4 regions of the Bradyrhizobium sp. USDA 4452 genome follow, and region 2 is predicted to be linked to each of the others. Evidence: predicted binding sites of a transcription regulator. Region 2 holds the regulator's gene; each other region holds the start of a gene.
The links. Region 2 encodes HrcA, which represses chaperone genes, less so after heat shock. Its sites were predicted from a motif close to GTTAGCACTCNCNNNNNGNGAGTGCTAAC; they were not measured.

Region 1 (4,176 bases), 1.7 Mb from region 2:
AGCTCAGGGCTCGGGCTCCGCGCACCAGCATAACAAAGGACATGAACGCGGCGACAAGGAAAAACCCCGGCATTGGTGCCGGGGTTCTGTAATTCTCGTATTCTTCGATGCGGCTGGATCAGAAGTCCATGCCTCCCATGCCGCCCATGCCGCCGCCCGGGGGCATGGCCGGGCCGGCTGCGGCTTTCTTCGGCAGCTCGGCGACCATGGCCTCGGTGGTGATCAGCAGCGCCGCCACGGAGGAGGCGTTCTGGATCGCCGTGCGCACGACCTTGGTCGGGTCGATGATGCCCTTGGACACCAGGTTGCCGTACTCGCCAGTCTGCGAGTCGAAACCGTAGGCGTACTGTTCCTTCTCGAGGATCTTGCCGACGATCACGGAACCGTCTTCACCGGCGTTGATCGCGATCTGGCGGGCCGGCGCGGACAGCGCCTTGCGTACGATCTCGACGCCGGTCTTCTGGTCGTCGTTCTTGGTGCGCAGGCCCTTGAGCTGTTCGGCGGCACGGAGCAGAGCGACGCCGCCGCCTGGGACGATACCTTCCTCGACCGCCGCGCGGGTCGCATGCATCGCGTCATCAACGCGATCCTTGCGCTCCTTCACCTCGACCTCGGTCGCGCCGCCGACGCGGATCACCGCGACGCCGCCCGCGAGCTTGGCGAGACGCTCCTGCAGCTTCTCACGGTCGTAGTCCGAGGTGGTCTCCTCGATCTGCGCCTTGATCTGGGTGACCCGCGCCTCGATGTCGGCCTTCTTGCCGGCGCCGTTGACGATCGTGGTGTTTTCCTTGTCGATCATCACCTTCTTGGCGCGACCGAGCATGTTGAGGGTGACGTTCTCGAGCTTGATGCCGAGGTCTTCCGAGATCGCCTGGCCGCCGGTCAGGATCGCGATGTCCTGCAGCATGGCCTTGCGGCGATCGCCGAAGCCCGGAGCCTTGACGGCCGCGACCTTCAGGCCGCCACGCAGGCGGTTGACGACGAGGGTGGCGAGCGCTTCGCCTTCGACGTCTTCAGCGACGATGACCAGCGGCTTGCCGGTCTGCACCACGGCCTCGAGCAGCGGCAGCAGCTCGTTCAGCGAGGAGAGCTTCTTCTCGTTGATGAGGATGTAGGCGTCGTCCATCTCAACGCGCATCTTGTCGGCGTTGGTCACGAAGTAGGGCGAGATGTAGCCGCGGTCGAACTGCATGCCCTCGACGACGTCGAGTTCGGTTTCGAGCGACTTGGCTTCCTCGACCGTGATCACGCCCTCGTTGCCGACCTTCTTCATGGCGTCGGCGAGGAACTTGCCGATCTCGGCATCGCCGTTGGCCGAAATGGTGCCAACCTGGGCGATCTCCTCGTTCGAGGTGACCTTCTTCGAGTTCTTCTGGAGGTCGGCCACGACGGCCTCGACCGCGAGGTCGATACCGCGCTTCAGATCCATCGGGTTCATGCCGGCGGCGACCGACTTGGCGCCCTCGCGGACGATCGCAGCCGCGAGCACGGTGGCGGTGGTGGTGCCGTCGCCGGCCGCGTCAGCGGACTTGGAGGCGACTTCGCGCACCATCTGGGCGCCCATGTTCTCGAACTTGTCGTCGAGCTCGATCTCCTTGGCGACGGTGACGCCGTCCTTGGTAATGCGGGGAGCGCCGAACGACTTGTCGAGCACCACGTTGCGGCCCTTCGGACCGAGAGTGACCTTCACCGCGTTGGCGAGGATGTCGACACCACGCAACATGCGGTCGCGTGCGTCTACGCCGAATTTGACTTCTTTGGCTGACATATTGGTTTCCCTGAGTTGTCTTGGTCCCACCCTTGGCGAGGCGCCCGGCAGGCGCTCCTCAGGGGTGAGCGGTGCGAGCGGTTGGTTAGGCGGCTTTCTTCTTGGAAGCGGGGACGTCGAGCACGCCCATGATGTCGCTTTCCTTCATGATCAGCAGGTCTTCGCCGTCGATCTTGACCTCGGTGCCCGACCACTTGCCGAACAGGACGCGGTCGCCGACCTTGACGTCGATCGGGGTCAGTTTGCCGCTCTCGTCGCGGCCGCCGGGGCCAACGGCGACGACTTCGCCCTGCGACGGCTTCTCCTTGGCACTGTCCGGAATGATGATGCCACCCGCGGTCTTCTCTTCGGCGTCGATGCGCTTGACCACGACGCGGTCGTGAAGTGGACGGAATTTCATGCAGCCCTCCTAAGCATTTGCACGATTTGAGGATTTTCAGGTATTAGCAATCGATTCCCGCGAGTGCTAATCACGGGCCGAGCTGAAATAGGATTGGATTTTTGCGGGAGCAAGGGACTCTGGCAGAAAAATGCAGCTCACGTCGAATGCGACCCGGTACATGGCGCGCGTCGGCTTCGAATATCCGAACGATGTCGGCAGCCGGCTCGCGCAAGACGGAGTTCCAGCCTTCGCGCATCGACCTGCCGCCGCCTACCCCCTGCTCTCCAGTCGTGCTCGCGGTGAAGGATTCGGCGCCTTACCTTCCGGAGCCTCGCGACGTGATCAAAACCCCGCTTGGCCACCGAGTGACGCAACGTCACATTTCCCGCGGCTACCCTCATCCATGTCCTGTCCGTATTGTTACGATTAACTCCCTGTTTGCATTTGGGATCGGGCGATCTAAGCTTTAGTCGAGTATGGAGCTCCCTTGTCGACTAAGAACAGCTCTGACGAGGTCGCACAGACCTTCCGTCTCTTAACAGCCTTTCGTGCGCTGCGAACTTCTGCCGACCGTCGCCTTCGCACCTTCTATAGCCGGCCACGGCCTGGCCTGAAGTATTCGGAGGAATGGCGCTCTCTGGTCCGATCCAGCGAGCTCGGTGACGATATCAAGAACGCCATTGGCGATCTTCCCATCTCCATCCCGGGACGATCCGCAGTCGACGTCTTCGGTCGTCTGATCTCGATCCGCGCCCTATACGATGAACGAGAAAGCCTACATTTGCGGGAGGTATCAAGCCGAACGTTCTGGGGACTATCGAAGGTCCTCGACAACCGGTCCGACCTCATTGCGGCTTTGCTTGGAATGGCGGAATGTCCCTACCCCGCTCAGCCGATCCATCTGAACATTTATTTTTCGGGAGCTTTTTCCTGGATACTGTTCATCGAGAACAAGGCGTCATTCGAGCGCGCGATCCGCGACGCCAGAGAAGCGCTCACGCATGGACGATTCACTCCCTATGCCGGCGCTGCCTTGATCTATTCTAGCGGCTTCATGGGAACGGCCGGACGGATGCGAAAATCGTCCGGCTCTAGGGCGTTCTATTGTCTGGACGCTGTCTCTGCTGCAACCGAGTTAGAGGCCTTCGACGCGGCCTTCTACAGCGACATCGACGTCGACGCAGCCTTCTGGGGCGACCTCGATCATGCCGGCATGGCCATTCTCTGTAGCCTCCGGACCAACTTTCCTTCCGCGCAAGCGTGGGAGCCAGGATACGCGCCCATGGTAGTTCGCCTCGCTGCCGGGGATGGCCACGCTCCAGAAGAAGCCAAGAAAACTGGCCAAAAACCGATTCTATCGACGGGCTGTAAGTTCGCCGACAGTGTTTTGATTCCCGCCTTGACGAAACACGGTCGATTCATTGACCAGGAATGATTGGCTAAGGCCGCTTGTCGGCCGCAGACCTGCTGCCCTCTCCGGAATTCTTCCGATCGCCGCGGCCGAATTGCAGCGAGAAGCCGCCTCCCCGTTCGGCCATCGCGAACGACCGGCCCGGCGAAAAGTGCAACGACGCAAATTCACTCAACGTGGTTGACGGCTGCATGCCTTCAGATTTGGGTGCCGGCACCTCCGCTGAACTCGAGGAAGAGCGTCGACTGCTGTACGTCGCGATGACGCGGGCGAAGGATCACCTCCACTTGGTCGTGCCGCAGCGCTTCTTCACGCACGGACAGCATTCCCAAGGAGACCGTCACGTCTATGCGTCACGGACCCGCTTCATTCCGGAGAAGCGGCTAAATCTGTTCGAGAGGACGAATTGGCCCAGTATGTCGGCTGCGGCGGCCGCGCGCGGTGCTGGCCGAGGTCCTCGGATCGACATCGGTGCCCGAATGCGCGGCATGTGGCGCTGAGAACGGGCTTGACTGCAGCTTGACGAAACCCTCGCCAGGTCCTGAAAAGATGAGGCTGCATGCCGAGCGCCGCCGTCGACGGCTGCTGTATCGCTCAACGATCGCTTGGTACGCT
Region 2 (4,176 bases):
TCCGAGCGGCGGCAGGCCGTGCTTCTCGATGCTGCTCATCTCGCCGAAGGTCCGCGTGTATCCGTCGGGCAGGAACGCCGGATCATAGCCGAATCCGGCGGTGCCGCGCGGCGGCCAGACCAGGGTTCCGTCGACCCGGGCCTCGACCTCTTCGAGGTGATCGTCGGGCCAGGCCACGCACAGCGCTGAGACGAAGTGCGCCTTGCGTTGCTCCGGCGTCGTGGCACCGCGTTCTTGCAGCAGGCGCTCGATCCGCGTCATCGCCGCCATGAAATCCTTGCCGTCGCCCGCCCAGCGCGCCGAGTAGATCCCGGGTGCGCCGTCGAGCGCGTCGACCACGAGGCCGGAATCGTCGGCGAAGGCCGGCAGTCCCGTCGCCTTTGCCGCGGCGATGGCCTTGATCGCGGCATTGGCGCGAAAGGTGTCGCCGGTCTCCTCGGGCTCGGCGAGGCCGAGATCGCCGGCCGACAACGCCTCGACGCCATGCGGCGCCAGCAGTTCCCGCATCTCGGCAAGCTTGCCGGGATTATGGGTGGCGATCACGAGCCTTCCGGTGATTCGGCGATGCATGGCCAATCTGACTACGCCACCGCGATCTTTTGCAAGTCGACCAGACGCGCGACACCTTTGCGCGCCAGGGCCATCAGCGCCAGGAATTCGTCCTGCGAGAACGGCGTCTTCTCGGCGGTGCCCTGCACCTCGATGATGCGGCCGTCGCCGGTCATGACGAAATTGGCGTCGGTGTCGGCCTCGGAGTCCTCGGCATAGTCGAGATCGAGCACCGGCGTGCCCTGGTAGATGCCGCAGGAGATCGCCGCCACGTTGTCGCGCAACACGTTGGTCTTCAGCATGTTGCGGGTCTTCATCCAGTTGATGCAGTCGGCCAGCGCCACCCAGGCACCGGTGATCGAGGCGGTGCGGGTGCCGCCATCGGCCTGGATGACGTCGCAATCGACCGTGATCTGGCGCTCGCCGAGCGCCTCGAGGTCGACGGCGGCGCGCAGCGAGCGGCCGATCAGCCGCTGGATCTCGACCGTGCGGCCGCCCTGCTTGCCGGCGGAGGCCTCGCGGCGGGTGCGTTCCAGGGTGGCGCGCGGCAGCATGCCGTATTCGGCGGTGACCCAGCCGCGGCCCTGGCCCTTCAGCCATGGCGGCAGCCGCTCTTCCAGCGTGGCGGTCACCAGTACGTGGGTGTCGCCGAACTTCACCATGCAGGAACCCTCGGCATATTTGACGACGCCGCGTTCCAGCGACACGGGACGCAGTTCATCGGGCGCACGGCGGCTTGGCCGCATGGAAATCCTCCAGAATTCCGAGAGATTAAGGCTGGGCGTGCTTGTAGGAGGGGGAAGCGGCAGCGGCAAGGGTCTTGCCAAGGGTTTTGGCGGGGTTTTGGCTGGGGTTTTCGACCCCGGTGTGGCCCGGTACCTGGGGGCCGAATGCATGCTTGTCACCGGCCTTCCGGATCGACAAATTAGGCAGCAATTGTGAGGGACTGGAGTGTGACTCACCACGATCCGATAGGCCTGATCGCGCCGCATGCCGGGCTCGCCCAGCTCAACGAGCGGTCGCGCGACATTTTTCGTCAAATCGTCGAAAGCTATCTCGCGACCGGCGAGCCGGTCGGCTCGCGCAACATCTCGCGCCTGATCGCATTACCGCTGTCGCCGGCCTCGGTCCGCAATGTGATGTCGGATCTCGAGCAGCTCGGCCTGATCTATGCGCCGCACACCTCGGCCGGCCGGCTGCCGACCGAGCTTGGCCTGCGTTTCTTCGTCGACGCCCTGATGCAGGTCGGCGACCTCACCGAGGCCGAGCGGCAATCGATCCAGACCCAGCTCGCCGCCGTCGGACGTGCGCAATCGGTCGAGGCGGCGCTCGGCGAAGCGTTGACCCAACTGTCGGGGCTGACCCGCGCGGCTGCGGTGGTGCTGACGCAGAAGTCGAATGCGCGGCTGAAGCACATCGAATTCGTGCGGCTGGAGCCGGAGAAGGCGCTGGTCGTGCTGGTCGGCGAGGACGGCCAGGTCGAGAACCGGGTGCTGGCGCTGCCGCCCGGTGTTCCGTCGTCGGCCCTGACGGAGGCAACCAATTTCCTCAACGCGCGAATCCGCGGCCGGACGCTGGCCGAAGCGCGGCTCGAGCTCGAGACGGCATTGGCGCAAAACCGCGCCGAACTCGATCAGCTCACCCAGAAGGTCGTCGCGGCCGGCATCGCGAGCTGGTCCGGCGGCGAGAGCGAGGACCGCCAGCTGATCGTGCGCGGTCACGCCAACCTGCTCGAGGATCTGCATGCGCTCGACGATCTCGAACGCATCAAGTCGCTGTTCGACGATCTCGAGACCAAGCGCGGCGTGATCGATCTGCTCGGCCGAGCCGAGCGCGGCGAGGGCGTGCGGATCTTCATCGGTTCGGAGAACAAGCTGTTCTCGCTGTCGGGTTCCTCCACCATCATCGCGCCCTATGGCGACGCCCAGGGCCGGATCGTCGGCGTCCTCGGCGTGATCGGACCGACGCGATTGAACTATGCGCGGGTGATCCCGACCGTCGATTATGCCGCGCGCATCGTCAGCAAGATGCTGGGCGGCTGACCGGAGTGCATTTCGCTTTCATTTGACGGGTTTTCGTCACCCAAGTCGGAGGTTCCTGTTCCCGAAGGCGGCATGTTGCGCTTGATTTTCGCCGCCCAAAGCACGATATCCCGGCAAGCAATCCCCAAGATTTGAACCGACGCGAGTTTTCGAGAAGGCAAGCCATGACCGATCCGAACCGGGCCAATGACAACACCGAGAATTCGGCGCCGACGGGTGAGCCCGTGGTCTCGAAGCCCTACATCATGCCTGACGATCCCGAAGTGGGATCGGCTGAGGCGCTGGCCAAGGAACTCGCCGAGGCGAAGGACCGGACGCTGCGCACACTGGCCGAGATGGAGAATCTCCGTCAGCGCACCCGCCGCGAGGTCGCCGACGCCAAGATCTACGGCATCACCGGCTTCGCTCGCGACGTGCTCGATATCGCCGACAATCTGCAGCGCGCGCTCGACGCCGTGCCGGCCGAGACCAAGGAAGCGGCCGATCCCGGCCTGAAGGCGCTGATCGAAGGCGTCGAGCTGACCGAGCGGTCGCTGCTCAACGCGCTGGAGAAGAACGGCGTCAAGAAGTTCGATCCGATCGGAGAGAAGTTCGATCCGAACTTCCAGCAGGCGATGTTCGAGGTGCCGGACACCTCGGTGCCGTCGGGCACCGTGGTGCAGGTCGTGCAGGCCGGCTACATGATCGGCGAGCGCATCCTGCGTCCGGCGCTGGTCGGCGTCTCCAAGGGCGGCGCCAAGGCGGCTCCGAGCGCCGACATCACGGTCTGATCCAACCGACTTTGACTGCGAGAGTGTGAGCGCGCTGTCGTGGCTTCACGGCAGCGGCTTCTCATGCGCCTTCGGCCAATAGGTGCCGAAACTCCAGAGATTTCCTTCCGGGTCACGGCAGGCGAAATCACGGCTGCCATAATCCGTGTCACGTAGTTCCATTTCGATTTTGGCTCTCGCCGCCCGAGCCTTCGCATACAGGGCGTCGGGATCGTTGACGGCGATGTAGATTGAATCGGTGCGGCGGCCGGCGACATCGCCGACTATTTTGCCATAGGCATCGTCGCGGCTCTGGCCGAGCATCAGCATCGAGGAACCGTAGGCGAGCTCGGCGTGGTGGATCACGCCGCCGTCGCGATAGACCACGTGTTCGGTGAATCCGATCACGGCCTTGAGCCAGCCGATCATCGCCTCGGCGTCCTTGCAGCGCAGGGTCGGATAGATGCGTGGCGGTTCGATGTCGTGCGTCATGGCGGCTCACCTCGTTGGCTGATGACGCCACTCTGCACGAGGCAATGCGGCTTCGGCTTGAAGGTTTGTTACCAGTCGGGCTGCAGCTCGCCGGAATGGGACAGCCGGCTGTCGGTCAACGTCAGGCGGCGTGCCCAGGCGGTCGGTGATTCCCCGGCAAACTCGACGAATTCACGCACAAGATGGGCTTGATCGGCATAGCCGCTCTCGGCAGCAATTGCGGCCCAGCCGTCGGCCGCGCCAGCCTGCGCAAGCCGGCAAGCCCGATGAAAGCGCATCATGCGCGCCACCGGCTTGGGCGCGAGGCCGAGCTCGGATCGAAACCGGCCGGCGAGGTGTTTGCG
Region 3 (4,176 bases), 3.4 Mb from region 2:
GCGTGCGCCCGGTCTCATCGGCATGGTCGGCGACAGCGCCGGCGTGCCGCCGGACTGGACCGACAAGGGACCGGTTGCGGCGAAGGTGGAGTGATAGGCAAGACTGCGGCAACGTATTGAGCGACGCGTCCCGGAAAACTATCCTTCGTCATTCCGGGGCGGCGCGTAGCGCCGAGCCCGGAATCCATAACCACGGCTGTCGAGATGGCCTACTACGTCTATCTCCTTGCCAGCAGGAAGCACGGCACCCGCTATCTGGGTGTGACGAACGACATCGTGCGTCGCGTCCACGAGCACCGAACCAAAGCGGCTCCCGGGTTCACGTCACGATACGGGGTCAACAAGCTGGTCTGGTTTGAAATCTACGACGACGCGGCCACCGCGATCACACGGGAGAAAGAACTGAAGAAATGGCGGCGCGATTGGAAGGTGCGGCTGATTGAAGAGCAAAATCCCGGGTGGGTCGATCTCTTTCCGGGAATATCCAACTGACATTCGTGGTTATGGATTCCGGGCTCACGCTTCGCGTGCCCCGGAATGACGACACAAACAAAAGCCCCGGCATCGCTGCCGGGGTTTCGCATTCGCAAATTGCCTTGAGAGGCTGGACTTAGAAGTCCATGCCGCCCATGCCGCCGCCCGGAGGCATCGCGGGGCCGCCGGCGTTCTTCTTCGGCAGCTCGGCAACCATGGCTTCCGTGGTGATCAGGAGCGCGGCAACCGAGGCAGCGTTCTGGATCGCGGTACGGACGACCTTGGTCGGGTCGATGATGCCCTTCTTGACGAGGTCGGCATAGTCGCCGGTCTGGGAGTCGAAGCCGTGGTTGTAGGCCTTGTTCTCCAGGATCTTGCCGACGATGACGGAGCCGTCTTCACCGGCGTTGATCGCGATCTGGCGAGCCGGAGCCGACAGCGCCTTGCGCACGATCTCGACGCCGGTCTTCTGGTCGTCGTTCTTGGTGCGCAGGCCCTTGAGCTGCTCGGAAGCACGGAGCAGGGCGACGCCGCCGCCCGGGACGATGCCTTCCTCGACTGCCGCGCGGGTCGCGTGCATCGCGTCATCAACGCGATCCTTGCGCTCCTTCACCTCGACTTCGGTCGCGCCGCCGACGCGGATCACCGCGACGCCGCCTGCGAGCTTGGCGAGACGCTCCTGCAGCTTCTCACGGTCGTAGTCCGAGGTGGTCTCCTCGATCTGCGCCTTGATCTGGGCAACGCGGGCGTCGATGTCGGCCTTCTTGCCGGCGCCGTTGACGATCGTGGTGTTTTCCTTGTCGATCATCACCTTCTTGGCGCGACCGAGCATCTGCAGCGTGACGTTCTCGAGCTTGATGCCGAGGTCTTCCGAGATGGCCTGGCCGCCGGTCAGGATCGCGATGTCCTGCAGCATGGCCTTGCGGCGATCGCCGAAGCCCGGAGCCTTGACGGCCGCGACCTTCAGGCCGCCACGCAGGCGGTTGACGACGAGGGTGGCGAGGGCTTCGCCTTCGACGTCCTCAGCGACGATCACCAGCGGCTTGCCGGTCTGCACCACGGCCTCGAGCAGCGGCAGCAGCTCGTTCAGCGAGGAGAGCTTCTTCTCGTTGATCAGGATGTAGGCGTCGTCCATCTCAACGCGCATCTTGTCGGCGTTGGTGACGAAGTAGGGCGAGATGTAGCCGCGGTCGAACTGCATGCCCTCGACGACGTCGAGCTCGGTCTCGAGCGACTTGGCTTCCTCGACCGTGATCACGCCCTCGTTGCCGACCTTCTTCATGGCGTCGGCGAGGAACTTGCCGATCTCGGCATCGCCGTTGGCCGAAATGGTGCCGACCTGGGCGATCTCCTCGTTCGAGGTGACCTTCTTCGAGTTCTTCTGGAGGTCCGCAACGACGGCTTCGACCGCGAGGTCGATACCGCGCTTCAGATCCATCGGGTTCATGCCGGCGGCGACCGACTTGGCGCCTTCCTTCACGATCGCCTGGGCGAGCACGGTCGCCGTGGTGGTGCCGTCGCCGGCCGCGTCAGCGGACTTGGAGGCGACTTCGCGCACCATCTGGGCGCCCATGTTCTCGAACTTGTCCTCGAGCTCGATCTCCTTGGCGACGGTGACGCCGTCCTTGGTGATGCGGGGAGCGCCGAACGACTTTTCGAGCACCACGTTGCGGCCCTTCGGACCGAGCGTGACCTTCACCGCGTTGGCGAGAACGTCGACGCCGCGCAGCATCTTGTCGCGCGCCTCGACGGAGAATTTGACTTCTTTAGCTGCCATCTGAGTTTTTCCTTGAGAGGTTTACCTGGGAGGGAGGGAGGCGCTTAGGCCGCCTTCTTCTTGGAAGCGGGGACGTCGAGCACGCCCATGATGTCGCTTTCCTTCATGATCAGCAGGTCTTCGCCGTCGATCTTGACCTCGGTGCCGGACCACTTGCCGAACAGGACACGGTCGCCGACCTTGACGTCGATGGGGATCAGCTTGCCGGCTTCATCGCGGCCGCCCGGGCCGACGGCGATGACTTCGCCCTGCGAGGGCTTTTCCTTGGCGCTGTCCGGAATGATGATGCCGCCAGCAGTCTTCTCTTCGGCGTCGATGCGCTTGACCACGACGCGGTCGTGAAGCGGACGGAATTGCATGCAGTCCTCCTAAATATTTGCGGATGCTGTAGATTTTTGGAGTGTTAGCAGTCCAGCCCGGCGAGTGCCAGGCTGGTTGCGAAGGAGATAGGTCAAGCCTTGGCGGCGGGCAAGTGCCTCTAGCAGAAAAATTGGCACTCGCGGATGACGGCTGCCAAAACATGCCGAGATCATTTCGGCATCCTTAATGCCGCACCGAGGGGCACTGCGGCTATTAGCAGATGCGGTAAGTTGCTGCTAACGCAAGAAATTTCAACAACCTATTAAACATTTGGGCTTGTGATGGGTTAGTCGCGTGCGTCACATTTCTCTCATGTGAGCGCATCCATTGCCCGGTGGTCCGGCGGGGAGGTTGGCCACCACGTGAATGCGCTCCGTCACAGGAGGTTGGCATGGACTCGCGAGTTGGTGGGGGTGTTTCCGACGATTTCCGGAAGCAGTTGCTGGGGTATGGGCTGACGACGGCGCAAATCCTTTATCGGATGCCGGATCACCCCTCGTTGCTGCAGACCTATGTCTGGCAGAACTACGACCTGTTTCCGAAATTTCCGGCGTTGCAGGATTTCCTCAGCTTCTGGCAGCAGAAGCTCGAAGGCCCGCTGTTTTCGGTGACGGTGGCGCATTCCAAGCTGGTCAAGCCGGCCGAACTGCGCGCCGTCGACGGCGTGTTCCGGCTGCATTGATCCGCTCGGGCGGGCAGGGCGCGCGGTGCGCGCCTTTGCCCACTTCGCGCAGCGCGACTTGTGTTAGCCTTCGCCGTCGCAAGAAGACGGGAGGCGAACAATGGCCAAGAAGACGGCATCGAGATCCGCAGCCAAGACCGCGGTGAAGAAGAAATGGTCGGGGCTTGGCGCCGGCGCCAAAAAAAAATCGTCCGCGCGCAAGACCATCAAGTCGAAAGGCCGCGTTTCGGCGGCCAGGAAGAGCGCGGCCAAGGCGGCAACCAAGGCGACAACCAAGGCGCGGCCGAAGCAGCGCGTCGCGATCAGCCATCACCGCGAAGAGGATTTCAAGGCCGACGGGCTGCGTGCCTACGCCAAGTACCGCGACCTCGGTATCGCCGCAGCCTCTCATGGCCTCGCGCAGGCGCATGTCATCCGGCTGCAGGGACCGTGCAATCCGGATGAAGTCTCGAAGCTGCACTTCCACGACGTCGACTTCCAGATGGTTTATGTGCTCAAGGGCTGGGTGAAGACCTACATGGAAGGCGAAGGCGAGACGCTGATGCGAGAAGGCAGCGCCTGGACCCAGCCGCCGCGCATCCGGCACATGATTTTGGATTATTCCGACGACGTCGAACTGCTGGAGGTGATCCTGCCGGCCGAGTTCAAGACGGTGGAGTTGAAGGCGTAGCTTTCTGTCATTCCGGGGCGCGCGTTCGCGCGACCCGTTGGCGCCGCCCCGGAATGACGAAGAAAACGTATCGTAGCCCGGATGTAGCGAAGCGAAATCCGGGATTCACGCACACGGTCAGCACCGCCCCGGATTGCGCTTTGCTCCATCCGGGCTACGGCTACGTCAGCATCCCCACGATCGCGCCCATCAGGCACGTCGTCAGCGTCCCTG
Region 4 (4,176 bases), 1.4 Mb from region 2:
GGAGGCGTCCTGCAGCGCAGTGCGCACCACCTTGGCGGGGTCGATGATGCCCTTGTCGACCATGTCGACATAGTCCTCGGTCTGGGCGTCGAAGCCGAAGGTCTCCGACTTGTTCTCGAGGATCTTGCCGACCACGATCGAGCCCTCGACGCCGGCGTTCTCCGAGATCTGGCGGACCGGAGCTTCGAGTGCCTTGAGCACGATGTTGATGCCGGCCTGGACGTCGGCATTCGGGTTGGTGAGACGGCCGACCGCCTTCTTGGCGCGCAGCAGCGCAACGCCGCCGCCCGGCACGATGCCTTCCTGCACCGCAGCGCGGGTCGCGTTCAGCGCGTCCTCGACACGGTCCTTCTTCTCCTTGACCTCGACCTCGGTCGCGCCGCCGACCTTGATGACGGCAACGCCGCCGGCGAGCTTGGCAAGACGCTCCTGCAGCTTCTCACGGTCGTAGTCCGAGGTGGTTTCCTCGATCTGCGCCTTGATCTGGCCAACGCGGGCGTCGATGTCCTTCTTCTTGCCGGCGCCCTTGACGATCGTGGTGTTCTCCTTGTCGATCACGATCTTGCCGGCACGGCCCAGCATGTTGACCGTGACGTTCTCGAGCTTCATGCCGAGGTCGTCGGAGATCAGCTGACCGCCGGTCAGGATCGCGATGTCCTCCAGCATCGCCTTGCGGCGATCGCCGAAGCCCGGCGCCTTGACGGCGGCGACCTTGAGGCCGCCGCGCAGGCGGTTGACCACCAGCGTCGCCAGCGCCTCGCCCTCGACGTCCTCGGCGAGAATCAAGAGCGGACGGCCCGACTGCACCACCGCTTCCAGCACCGGCAGCATCGACTGCAGGCCGGTCAGCTTCTTCTCGTGCAGCAGGATGTAGGCATCCTCGAGCTCGGCGGTCATCTTCTCGGCGTTGGTGATGAAGTAGGGCGACAGGTAGCCGCGGTCGAACTTCATGCCCTCGACGATGTCGACCTCGGTCTCGAGCGACTTGTTCTCCTCGACGGTGATGACGCCCTCGTTGCCGACCTTCTGCATCGCCTGCGCGATCATCTTGCCGATGGCGGCATCGCCATTGGCGGAGATGGTGCCGACCTGGGCGACTTCGGAGGAGGAGGCGACCGCCTTGGCGCGCTTCTCGATGTCCTTGATCACGGCGGCGACCGCGGTGTCGATGCCGCGCTTGAGATCCATCGGGTTCATGCCGGCGGCGACCGACTTGGCGCCCTCGCGGACGATGGCCTGCGCCAGCACGGTCGCGGTGGTGGTGCCGTCGCCGGCGGTGTCGTTGGTCTTGGAAGCGACCTCGCGCAGCATCTGCGCGCCCATGTTCTCGAACTTGTCGTCGAGCTCGATCTCCTTGGCGACGGTGACGCCGTCCTTGGTGATGCGGGGCGCGCCGAAGCTCTTCTCGATGACGACGTTGCGGCCCTTCGGGCCGAGCGTCACCTTCACGGCATTGGCGAGCACGTCGACACCGCGCAGCATGCGGTCGCGGGCGTCTCCGGCGAATTTTACGTCCTTGGCAGCCATTGATTTGAACTCCTGGAATGTCTGTGAATTGCTTGCCGTCTGTTGACGCTCGTCATCGCCGGGCAAAAGCACGAAGTGCGTCTTCGTGCTAGGTGACCCGGCGATCCATCGTTTTGGTAAGATTCTTCGGAAGCGTGATGGATGCCCGGGTCAAGCCCGGGCATGACAGCTGAGGGCGCGGCGGCCCTCGGAGATGCTGGCGCTTACGCCAGCACGCCCATGATGTCGGACTCCTTCATGATCAGGAGCTCCTGGTTGTCGAGCTTGACCTCGGTGCCCGACCACTTGCCGAACAGCACGCGGTCGCCGACCTTGAGGTCGATCGGGATCAGCTTGCCGGCCTCGTCCCGGCCCCCCGGGCCGACGGCGACGATCTCGCCTTGGGACGGCTTCTCCTTGGCCGAGTCCGGAATGATGATGCCGCCCTTGGACTTCTCCTCGGCATCGATACGCTTGACCACGACGCGGTCATGCAGTGGGCGGAAGGTGGATTTAGCCATGACGTTTCCTCTTGAAGGTCCTCTTGGAGGCTCGGTTTCAGGTCCGGTTCATCGAGACCGGCGTTGAATACCGGCCCGGTCGGCGCCAGGCAGGACGCCCGGCGCATTTAGCAATCGTGGTGCAAGAGTGCTAATTGTGCGCCGGGAAATATGGCTTGGCGCAGTTTCTGTCAAGCAAACGGGTTAAGGCCTTGGTGAGGCCAATATAGGATGGTGGACCGGAAACCAAATCGTAGCGATGACGTAATTTTGTCAGACGTCATTGCTCCGCCTTAAGTTTTACGCTTGGCTGCATGACGGGTGCGGCCGGGAGATAGTTCGGGGGATGCATATGATCAGGTCACTCAACGCGCGATTGGTCGCACGGTTCGCGGCTGTCTCGGCGCTGACGACGCTTTTGGGGGCGTGCGGCAGCATGAGCCTGCCGTCGCTGTCGTCGAATCCCGAACCGGGGCCGGTCGAGCCGGGGGTGGCCCCGGAGATGCCGGCGAGCATCCGCGCCGACGAGATCGTCGGCCGCTGGGGCCTCGCCTCGTTCCAGAATCCCGCCGACCGCGCCCGCACCGAGGCCGCCGCGCGCGGCCAGTGCAAGCAGCCTTACGTGATCGGCGCGGGCCAGAACGGCGGCGTCATCATGCATCTGGCCGACCAGGCCACCCCGCAGGAACTGCGGCTGAAGGGTTCCCCCAGCGGCAAGAACTATATCGGCCCGCCCGGACCTGTGCCCGGCGAGCAGGACCGTGAGATCCTCTCGTTCGACGGCCGGGTCATGATCACCCGCTTCGTCGACAAGGACGCCGCCACCCGCTACGGCAACATGGTCTATGTCCGCTGCGCCCCGAGGGCGTAACGGCGGGCTTCGAGCTATCTACGGATCTAGCGCCCCGCAGGCGGTGCACCAATCCCCCTGTGGGAGAGGTCGGATTGCATCGTCAGATGCAATCCGGGTGAGGGTCTCTCTCCGCGAGTCCCACTCTGGTCCGAAAACGCCGAGACAACCCCTCATCCGGCGCTTCGCGCCACCTTCTCCCACAGGGGAGGAGGGAACGGGCGGTCATTGCGAGGAGCAAAGCGACGAAGCAATCCATCCTGCCGCATGTGCGGAACGATGGATTGCTTCGCTTCGCTCGCAATGACGGCCGGACAGGCTGTGGCCCAAACAAAAACGCCGGCCCTTGAGGCCGACGCTTTTCGTTCTCGTTCGACAAGCCTCAATTGAACATTGCGTCGATGTCGTCCTGCGAGGCGTGGCCGGCGTCGCCGTCGAGCTTCGGGCCGTTGAGCAGGCGGGCGTCGCCCTCGCGGGTGTCGACGATCGGCGTCGCATGCGACTTGATGGCGTCGACGCCGCCCCAGATGTTCATCATCTCGTTGATGTGCTGTTCGATGAACTTCATCGTCTGCATCACCTTGCTGATGCGCTGGCCGGTGAGGTCCTGAAAGTTGCAGGCCTCGAAGATCGAGACCACGCGCTCCTGAATATCTTCGCTGAGCCGCTTCTGCTGATCGGGCGTGACGTTGTTGGCGAGCGCGGTCGCGGCCTGGTCGATCGCCTCCACCGCCTCGAGGATCAGCTGGGTGGCCTGTTCGGTGCCGCCGACCACGGCGCCGAGCTCGCCATTGACCTTGGCCATCTCCTCGCCGTTGAAGCTCTTGCCGTGCAGCACGGCGATCTCGCGTTTGGTGCGGCTGATCGCGTCGTGGATCAGGTCGAGCTCGACCTTGAGCTTCTCGCATTGTTCGACCTGCGCGCGGTAGGTCTCGAGCAGTGCGTGCGTCTCGGCGACTTCGCGGGCGACCGCGGCATCGACGCTGTCGCCGGTGCGCTGCGCCGGCGTCGCGGCCATCTGGGCGCGGATCGAGCGAAGCTCCGCCATGATCTCCCGATGCATCGGACCGAGCTCGGCGCTGCCGGCAACTTCCGGCTCCGGCATCACGACTTCGCCCATCGCCTGCTCGACACGAAAACGCTTGCGCTTCACTGACATGATTTTCATTCCCGCCCCTTCACTGCCGTCCGTTCTAGCGAGAGGTGATTTAACGTCAGGTTCACGCGGGAACAGTTTGCGCCGCCCGTGCGCAACCGCTGCGATACCGGCGATTAACCATGTCGCCGCGGCGTTCACGCAAAATAAACGCTGTCAGGCAA

Region 1: groES (co-chaperone GroES) is a predicted target of HrcA. The motif match lies at 2,211-2,239, and genes of this name have one in related genera.
Region 3: groES (co-chaperone GroES) is a predicted target of HrcA. The motif match lies at 2,654-2,682, and genes of this name have one in related genera.
Region 4: ACVISU_RS14725 (co-chaperone GroES) is a predicted target of HrcA. The motif match lies at 2,134-2,162, and genes of this name have one in related genera.

The regions. Positions count from the first base shown of each region.
Region 1 covers NZ_JBSSGK010000001.1:6,176,624-6,180,799, reverse strand. The annotation lists gene groL (chaperonin GroEL) at 119-1,768, opposite strand; gene groES (co-chaperone GroES) at 1,854-2,168, opposite strand; gene ACVISU_RS29200 (hypothetical protein) at 2,638-3,585, shown strand; partial or broken gene ACVISU_RS29195 (3'-5' exonuclease) at 3,729-4,061, shown strand.
Region 2 covers NZ_JBSSGK010000001.1:4,441,878-4,446,053, forward strand. The annotation lists gene rdgB (RdgB/HAM1 family non-canonical purine NTP pyrophosphatase) at 1-570, opposite strand, end outside; gene rph (ribonuclease PH) at 582-1,295, opposite strand; gene hrcA (heat-inducible transcriptional repressor HrcA) at 1,503-2,591, shown strand; gene grpE (nucleotide exchange factor GrpE) at 2,756-3,361, shown strand; gene ACVISU_RS21350 (VOC family protein) at 3,407-3,832, opposite strand; gene ACVISU_RS21355 (AraC family transcriptional regulator) at 3,901-4,176, opposite strand, start outside.
Region 3 covers NZ_JBSSGK010000001.1:7,835,768-7,839,943, forward strand. The annotation lists gene ACVISU_RS36950 (DUF3313 domain-containing protein) at 1-94, shown strand, start outside; gene ACVISU_RS36955 (GIY-YIG nuclease family protein) at 205-492, shown strand; gene groL (chaperonin GroEL) at 611-2,251, opposite strand; gene groES (co-chaperone GroES) at 2,296-2,610, opposite strand; gene ACVISU_RS36970 (usg protein) at 3,003-3,293, shown strand; gene ACVISU_RS36975 (cupin domain-containing protein) at 3,394-3,963, shown strand; gene ACVISU_RS36980 (NupC/NupG family nucleoside CNT transporter) at 4,124-4,176, opposite strand, start outside.
Region 4 covers NZ_JBSSGK010000001.1:3,056,066-3,060,241, reverse strand. The annotation lists gene groL (chaperonin GroEL) at 1-1,527, opposite strand, end outside; gene ACVISU_RS14725 (co-chaperone GroES) at 1,731-2,027, opposite strand; gene ACVISU_RS14720 (hypothetical protein) at 2,359-2,877, shown strand; gene ACVISU_RS14715 (protein phosphatase CheZ) at 3,239-4,015, opposite strand.